2 regions of the Synechococcus sp. PROS-U-1 genome follow, and region 2 is predicted to be linked to the other one. Evidence: predicted binding sites of a transcription regulator. Region 2 holds the regulator's gene; the other holds the start of a gene.
The links. Region 2 encodes HrcA, which represses chaperone genes, less so after heat shock. Its sites were predicted from a motif close to TTAGCACTCNNNNNNNNNGAGTGCTAA; they were not measured.
Positions count from the first base shown of each region.

Region 1: a site for HrcA is predicted at 2,377-2,403, ahead of groES (co-chaperone GroES). Genes of this name have one in related genera too.

Region 1 is NZ_CP047951.1:2,056,408-2,060,826, reverse strand. It holds gene SynPROSU1_RS11245 (30S ribosomal protein PSRP-3) at 1-102, shown strand, start outside; gene atpC (ATP synthase F1 subunit epsilon) at 264-674, opposite strand; gene atpD (F0F1 ATP synthase subunit beta) at 749-2,212, opposite strand; gene groES (co-chaperone GroES) at 2,456-2,767, shown strand; gene groL (chaperonin GroEL) at 2,848-4,419, shown strand, end outside.
Region 2 is NZ_CP047951.1:2,290,470-2,294,888, forward strand. It holds gene SynPROSU1_RS12470 (DUF3352 domain-containing protein) at 1-907, opposite strand, end outside; gene SynPROSU1_RS12475 (rhodanese-like domain-containing protein) at 964-1,317, shown strand; gene SynPROSU1_RS12480 (heat-inducible transcriptional repressor HrcA) at 1,317-2,291, shown strand; gene trpB (tryptophan synthase subunit beta) at 2,302-3,558, opposite strand; gene SynPROSU1_RS12490 (class I SAM-dependent methyltransferase) at 3,581-4,419, opposite strand, start outside.

The DNA.
Region 1 (4,419 bases), 230 kb from region 2:
GCCACTGAAGTGATCAACTACTGGCAGGAAGAAGGCAAAGGCAAGAGCCTCGACGAGGCCAAGGTCAAGTTCCCCGATGTCACTTTCTGCGGTACCGCTTGATTTCGGTTCGTTTGATTGTCGATTCAAACCTGCCTTCGGGCAGGTTTTTTTATGCCTTCCCGATGAGTGGAGTGATCGGATCACCCTTCACAAGGTCCACCATAAAAAAAGCCAGGGACGGAGCCCCTGGCGCTTTGGAATTCATCTGATTTCGGATGAATTTAGTCGGCAGTTTTGCTGGCTTGCAGGCGGGCCCGAGCTTCATTCAGCTCTTGCTGTGCCTTGAGCTTTTCCGGAGAAGCCGGTTGGCCTTCCATGCCAGCTACCACGGTGGAGGCCTTCTGGAAGGCGGCTTCGGCGGCACCGGCATCTATGGAATTGCCCAGTTCGGCCTTGTTGACCAAAACGGTGACTTCATCAGCGTCCACCTCGGCGAAACCCCCCATCAGAGCGATGGAGTTCCAGGCACCGTTGGCTCGCACGCGCAGAACACCGATGTCAATGGCGGTGAGCAGCGAAATGTGGCCGGGCAGGATGCCGAGTTGACCGGTGGTACTTGGCAGGATCACCTCGTCGGCGCTGCCATCAAAGACGTTCTGGTCTGTTGCCAGCACGCGGAGGGTGAGGGACATGAACCTTGGTTCGGAAAAAGAACGGACTGTCGAGAAACACGTGATCGGGGGTGTGAATCACACCCCCGGAACGATCACTTGGTTTCGGCGGCGATCTTCTCGGCCTTGGCTTTCACTTCCTCGATGTTGCCCACCAGGTAGAAGGCAGCTTCGGGGAGGCTGTCCAGCTCACCGGAGAGGATCTGGTTGAAACCGGCGATGGTGTCGTCCAGCTTCACGTACTTACCGGGCATGCCGGTAAAGATCTCAGCCACGAAGAAGGGCTGGGAGAGGAATTTCTCCACCTTGCGGGCACGATCCACGGTGCGACGGTCGTCTTCCGACAGTTCGTCGAGACCCAGAATCGCGATGATGTCCTGGAGTTCCTTGTAGCGCTGGAGGGTGGACTGCACGGCGCGAGCGGTGCGGTAGTGCTCATCACCCACCACGGCTGGCTGCAGCATGGTGCTGGTGGAATCAAGAGGATCCACAGCGGGGTAGATGCCTTTGGAGGCCAGGGCACGGTTCAGCACCGTGGTGGCATCGAGGTGAGCAAAGGTGGTCGCAGGAGCGGGGTCGGTCAGGTCGTCAGCAGGGACGTAAACAGCCTGAATCGAGGTGATCGAACCTTCAACGGTTGAGGCAACACGCTCTTGAAGAGCACCCACGTCGGTGCCGAGGGTGGGCTGGTAGCCCACAGCGGAAGGCATGCGACCGAGAAGTGCGGACACTTCGGAACCGGCCTGCACGAAGCGGAAGATGTTGTCCACGAACAGCAGAACGTCCTGCTTGTTCACGTCGCGGAAGTGCTCCGCCATGGTCAGAGCGGAGAGACCCACGCGCATCCGGGCGCCGGGGGGCTCGTTCATCTGGCCGTAGCAAAGAGCCACTTTCGACTTGGAAAGGTCGTCAGCGTTGATCACGCCCGACTCTTTGAATTCCTCGTAGAGATCGTTGCCTTCGCGGGTGCGCTCGCCCACGCCACCAAAGACAGACACACCGCCATGCTCTTTGGCGATGTTGTTGATCAGCTCCTGAATCAGCACGGTTTTGCCCACGCCGGCACCACCGAACAGGCCCACCTTTCCGCCTTGGCGGTAAGGAGCCAGCAGATCGATCACCTTGATGCCGGTTTCGAAAACCTTGGGCTTCGTTTCCAGTTCGGTGAGGTTGGGCGCCTCACGGTGAATGGGAGCCGTCGTTGTGGTGTTGACGGGGCCTTGCTCGTCAACGGGCTCGCCGAGAACGTTGAAGATCCTGCCCAGAGTTGCTTCGCCGACGGGCACTGAGATCGGTGCACCGGTGTCAACGGCTGCCATGCCGCGAACGAGTCCGTCGGTGCCACTCATGGCAACGGCGCGAACACGGTGGTCACCCAGCAGCTGTTGAACTTCAGCCGTCAGAGCGACGTCATCACCTGCGGGGTTCTTCCCCTCAATGCGCAGGGCGTTATAGATCTTGGGCAATTTCCCTGCGGGAAATTCCACGTCCAGAACCGGGCCGATCACCTGACGGATCACACCCTTGGTGCCAGCAGTTGCAGGAGCAGAAGCGACCATAGGAAGGAGAGTTGCGGGAACAGGCGCAGCGCGCTCGCACCCATTCAGAGCGGCGCAACCATACCACTGTCGTGGGGGCTGCCCTAAGACCAGAGCTCTTTCGCTCCTGGTTCGGTCACCCGCACAGGTTCAGGTCTGGTCCAAGGGGGGCTCGGTTGCATACGTTGGCACTCATCGGCATCGAGTGCCAACTCGCGTCGATGCGTGGCGCATTGCGCCCTGTCCCTGTTCCTGCAAATACCCATGGCTGCTGTTTCCCTCAGCGTCTCGACCGTCAAACCCCTGAGCGACCGCGTGTTCGTCAAGGTCTCTGAATCCGAAGAGAAGACCGCCGGCGGCATCCTTTTGCCCGATACCGCCAAGGAAAAGCCCCAGGTGGGCGAAGTGGTTCAAGTGGGCCCTGGTAAGCGCAACGACGATGGCAGCCGCCAAGCTCCCGAAGTCGGTGTGGGCGACAAGGTCCTCTACAGCAAGTACGCCGGCACCGACATCAAGCTCGGCAGCGATGAATACGTGCTGTTGTCCGAGAAGGACATCCTGGCTGTCGTCAACTGAGATCAGCTCCACTGAGCCTCGGATTCCGACTCGGTTCAGCCTTCTTTATCCAACCTCTTCTTCATTAGGAACCGCCTTCCATGGCAAAGCGCATCATCTACAACGAGAACGCCCGTCGCGCTCTCGAGAAAGGCATCGACATCCTTGCCGAATCCGTTGCGGTGACCCTGGGCCCCAAGGGCCGCAACGTGGTGTTGGAGAAAAAGTTCGGTGCTCCCCAGATCATCAATGACGGTGTCACCATCGCCAAAGAGATCGAGCTCGAAGACCACATCGAGAACACTGGTGTTGCCCTGATCCGTCAGGCCGCCTCCAAAACCAACGATGCTGCTGGCGACGGCACCACCACTGCCACCGTCCTGGCCCACGCCATGGTCAAGGCGGGTCTTCGCAACGTGGCTGCCGGTGCTAATGCCATCACTCTGAAAAAAGGCATCGACAAGGCCTCTGATTTCCTGGTCAGCAAGATCCAGGAAATGGCGAAGCCCATCGCTGATAGCAACGCCATCGCCCAGGTCGGCACCATCTCCGCCGGCAACGACGAAGAAGTCGGCAAGATGATTGCCGATGCCATGGACAAAGTTGGCAAGGAAGGTGTGATTTCCCTCGAAGAGGGCAAGTCCATGGAGACCGAGCTCGAGGTCACCGAGGGCATGCGTTTCGACAAGGGCTACATCTCCCCTTATTTCGCGACTGACACGGAGCGGATGGAAGCCGTCCTCGACGAGCCCTACATCCTGCTCACCGACAAGAAGATCGGTCTTGTGCAGGATCTCGTGCCTGTGCTGGAGCAGATCGCTCGCACCGGCAAGCCGCTGCTGATCATTGCTGAGGACATCGAGAAAGAAGCCCTCGCCACCCTGGTGGTGAACCGTCTGCGCGGCGTGCTGAATGTGGCCGCCGTGAAGGCTCCTGGTTTTGGCGATCGCCGTAAGGCCATGTTGGAAGACATGGCTGTTTTGACCAACGGTCAGCTGATCACCGAGGACGCCGGCCTCAAGCTTGAGAACGCCAAGCTGGAGATGCTGGGCACCGCCCGTCGCATCACCATCAACAAGGACACCACCACCATCGTTGCTGAGGGCAACGAGGCGGCTGTCGGCGCCCGCTGCGAACAGATCAAAAAGCAGATGGACGAGACTGACTCCACCTACGACAAGGAGAAGCTGCAGGAGCGTCTGGCCAAACTGGCTGGAGGCGTGGCTGTGGTGAAAGTGGGTGCGGCCACCGAAACCGAGATGAAGGACAAGAAACTCCGTCTCGAAGATGCCATCAACGCCACCAAGGCGGCTGTTGAGGAAGGCATCGTTCCTGGTGGTGGGACCACCCTGGCTCACTTGGCTCCGGCTCTGGAGCAGTGGGCCGCTTCCAGCCTCTCCGGCGAGGAGCTGATCGGCGCCAACATCGTGGCTGCCGCTCTCACCGCTCCACTGATGCGCATCGCTGAAAATGCAGGTGCTAACGGCGCTGTCGTGGCCGAGAACGTCAAGGCTCGCGCTGGTGCCGAAGGCTTCAACGCTGCTTCCGGCGAGTATGTCGACATGCTGGCTGCCGGCATCGTTGACCCCGCCAAGGTGACCCGTTCCGGTCTGCAGAATGCCGCCTCGATTGCAGGCATGGTTCTGACCACCGAGTGCATCGTGGCTGATCTG
Region 2 (4,419 bases):
CATGTCCACCAGCCGAAGCGGTGAGATCCCTCAGTTCAGTCCATGGGGCCGAGGCAATCGCTTGCTGAAACCCAAGTCGCCCATCCACCGCCAGGGTCGAGCCCTCCGGCCGAAGCGAAGCCACCAGTCCACTCAGATCGTCGCGCTGGGCCAACACCTCAGGGAGCTGCAACCAATGCTGAAGGGCATGGGGAGACGCCGTCAGCACAGCCACTCCCTCCCCGAGGTCAGCCACCTGACGGAGCAAACGTTCATCCCCCAGTTGATGCTGATCCGGGAGCTGGGAAACATCGAGGGCTTGCTCCAGCACGCCTCGCCCAGAGGCCACCAGGAGCAGATCGTCATCAATTAAGGCGGTGGCCAGGGGGTGGGGTTCACGCCCCACCAAGGCCCCCTGACCGCTAATAACGCCGATGCCTCGGTAACTGCTGATCTGCAGATCGGTACCCGCCAGGCTGCGGGTCTGCCAGAACCGTTGCAAAAAGCGCCTGGCGCCATCGTCATCCCGACTGGTCAAAGCCAAAACCCAGCCAGCATTGGCAGCCCCATCGGTGAGGGTGAGACTGACTTCCTTGCCGAGCCAGGGCTCCAGCTCAAGACCAAACTGCAGGCCCGCCAACGCGAAAACCCCTTCCCGCCACTGCCGTGCACCATCACGGGCATCGCGACGTTCCGACGCAGGCGCGACCGCCTGGACATAAGAGGGCAGACGCCCGGGATCGGTCAGCCAGTGCAGGGACAAATCGGCATCCCTCGGCACAAAGCGGGCCGCCCGGGGCAGATGCAACGGCTGCTCCGCCAGATGCAGGGGGCTCTGGCGATCCATGGTCCAGAGCAGACCACCCGCCAGAAGAATCAGCGTCAGCAGCACAGCGCCGACAGCGCTGAGGAAGGAGCGGGCCTTCATGGGCCGGCGTTCACAGGTCGCCCCATCATCTTTGTCCATCACCGCAGAATGGCGCCATGGGCCAATCCCAACCACAACCAATCCAAGCCTCCGAACTGCAGCAGTGGCTGCAAAGTGAGCGGCTTTCACCCCAGCTGGTGGATGTGCGTGAGGCGGCTGAACTCGCAATCGCACCCTTCCCCAGTGCGGTGCTGCATCGACCCCTGAGCCAATCCAATGAATGGCTCGCAACGCTGCAGTCCGACCTCCAACCGGGTCAAGCGGTGGTTGTGGTTTGCCATGCAGGCGTTCGCAGCTACCACTTCGGCCTGTGGCTGCTGGACCAGCCCTGGGGCCTCGAGGTATGGAACCTTGAAGGAGGAATTGATGCCTGGAGCCTGCAGGTGGATCCCAGCGTTCCCCGCTACTAATGAGCAAGCCCCTGTCCCTTCGGCAAGAACAGGTGCTTCAGGCGACGGTGCACCACTACGTTGACACCATGGAGCCGGTGGGCAGCCGCACCCTGGTCCAACGCTTTGGCATCCCAGCCAGCTCAGCCACCGTTCGATCTGCCATGGGGGTGCTCGAACGTCGTGGTCTGCTGCATCAACCGCACACGTCAGCCGGACGCATTCCCAGTCCGATGGGATATCGGCACTACGTCAATGCTCTGCTGCCGGAACCCGGCGTTGCCGTTCAGCACCTGGAACGGGAGCTCACCGGCCTCAGCCTGCGTTGGGCAGGTCTGGATGACCTGCTGATGCATGTGGCCAGGCGGCTGACGGATTTCACTGGTCTGATGAGCCTGATCACCCAGCCGCAGCAGGAGAACCGCCAACTGGAGACGATCCGTCTGGTGCCGAGTGGTGATCGACTGCTGGTGATGCTGGTGGAAGCCAATGGTTGCGCCAGCCATCTCAATCTGCGCCTCCCGCACGGGGCCGAAGACGAGCTCACCGCAATGGAGCGCTGGGCGTCAGCACAGCTCGATCAAGGCGACCTGAACTGGGATGCCCTACCCAGGCAACTGCAACGCAGCGGCGCTGTGCTGCGCAACGCCCTCGATCAGCCCACTCCCACCAATCCCACGTCGGTGGTGGTCCATGGTCTCTCAAGACTGGTGAGCGAACCAGAATTTGAGAGCACGGCAAGTTTGAAGCCGTTGCTGGAACTGATCGACGACCAACCCAGCACCTTGATCAGTCGCGGCGCATCCGCACGGGTATGGATCGGCGACGAACATCCCCAGCCAGCGTTGGAGGCCTGTGCCGTGGTTCAGGCCCCATACCGCTGCAACGAGGGACTGGGCCATGTGGCCCTGGTAGGCCCGATGCGAATGGCGTACGCCACGGCACGCGCTGCCGTGCAACGCGTGGCCCGACACTTGGAATTGCTACTGGCTTGATGCCTGAGGCTCAGAGCTGATCCCCCAGCTTCTCCGCCACGGTGTTGACGTCCTTGTCCCCGCGGCCCGAGCAGTTGATCACCACTTCCGTGCCATCGCCAAGGGTGGGGCAGAGCTGCTCGAGCCAAGCGAAGGCGTGGGCGGTTTCCAGGGCCGGAATGATTCCCTCGAGTTCACTCACCAGACGCAGAGCATCCAGGGCCTGCTGATCGGTGACGGCGGCATATTCCGCTCGGCCGATTTCGCGCAGATAGCTGTGCTCAGGGCCGACGCCGGGGTAGTCAAGGCCTGCACTGATGGAGTGGGCTTCCTGCACCTGACCGTCGCTGTCCTGAAGCAACAGGCTCATGGCCCCGTGCAGGACGCCGGCACGGCCTTCCGTGATCGTCGCGGCGTGACGGCCGGTCGCCACACCATCGCCGGCGGCCTCAACGCCAATCAAACGAACGGACGTGTCCTGGACGAAGGGATGGAACAGGCCCATGGCATTGGAGCCACCACCCACACAGGCCATCAACACATCGGGCAGTCGGCCGAAGGCCTCCTGACACTGCTGCTTGGACTCTTCGCCGATCACGGCATGAAAATCCCGCACCAGCATCGGATAGGGGTGCGGGCCAGCGACGGATCCAAGGATGTAGTGGGTGGTCTCGACGTTGGTCACCCAGTCGCGGATGGCTTCGCTGGTGGCATCCTTGAGGGTGGCTGTTCCCGCCGTCACCGGTTGCACCTTGGCGCCCAACAAACGCATGCGAAACACATTGAGGGCCTGGCGGCGCATGTCTTCCGCGCCCATGTAGATCACGCAGTCCAGACCGAAGCGGGCACAGACCGTGGCCGTGGCGACGCCGTGCTGCCCCGCACCGGTCTCGGCGATGATCCGCTTCTTGCCCATGCGCAGCGCCAGCAGGGCCTGCCCCAGGGCGTTGTTGATCTTGTGTGCCCCGGTGTGATTGAGATCTTCCCGCTTCAGCCAGATGCGGGGGCCGCCGTCGGCGCGGCGGTAATGGGCGGTGAGACGCTCCGCTTCGTATAGAGGTGTGGCCCTACCGACGTAATTCTTGAGCAGACGATTCAGCTCAGTGGTGAAGGCCGGATCGTTCCAGGCCTGGGCCGCCGCCTGTTCCAGCTCTGCTAGCGCCGGCATCAGGGTCTCGGGAACGTACTGGCCACCGAAGCGACCAAAGCGACCATGGGCGCCGGGACGGACCGCTGGCTGCAGGCTCGAGGGATCCGGGGTGCTGGCGTTGGGCAGGGTGCTGGTCACGGATCCACGTTGGAGCGTCGGCTCAGCGTAAGCAGGCGATCACACGGTGCCGTGGGTCGCAGGCACGGATGCTGGGATTCCGGAACCCGGCCTCCTCCAGCGCTGCGGGCAAATCCAGGGCGAAATACTGCTCGAGGAAGGGCTCTGTGCTCTTGAGCAATGTGGCCACCGGCGCCGGCAAACGCTGCAGCACGGACGAGCCAGGGTCCTGATCCACCATCAGCAGAACACCACCGGGGCGCAGCAGCCGGAACGCTTCGGCCAAAACAGCGCGGGTCGCGGCCTGGGGGAGCTCATGACAGACGAACTGCAGGCTGATCAGATCCACCGAAGCTGTGGCCAGGCCGGTGGATTCCGCGGCGGCATGGCGCCAGTCGTGCACCAGCCCCTGGGGATCGCGCACGCGGGCCACCGACAACATCTCGGGCGACAGATCCAAGCCGATCAACGTCGGAGGGAGAACAGCATTCGCGGCGGCACGGGCGTTCAACCAACGGGCCAAGGCCTGGGTGCTCACCCCCACGGAACAGCCCAGATCCACCACGCAATCGATCGAAGCAGGCAGCAACGGATCCGCCACGGCATGGATGGCATCACGAAGCCGGGTCTGCGCCTCAGCGGGCTGCAGCGGGTCATCTGGCCAGACCCGCAGGGCCATGGCATCCGTGGCTTGCTCGGCTTCAGCAGCAGCCTGCCAACAGAGATTGCCCTGTTCGTAGGCATGAAATCGGGACAGGTAATAGGCCGGCGGGGTGAGACCAACCGTGGTGCTGGCAGCCAGCAGCGGTTCTGCCGCCTGCTGCAGCTCCCGGCGTCGGGCCCGCCAGGGAATGCCGTTGCGCTCTGCCGTGCGAATGATCA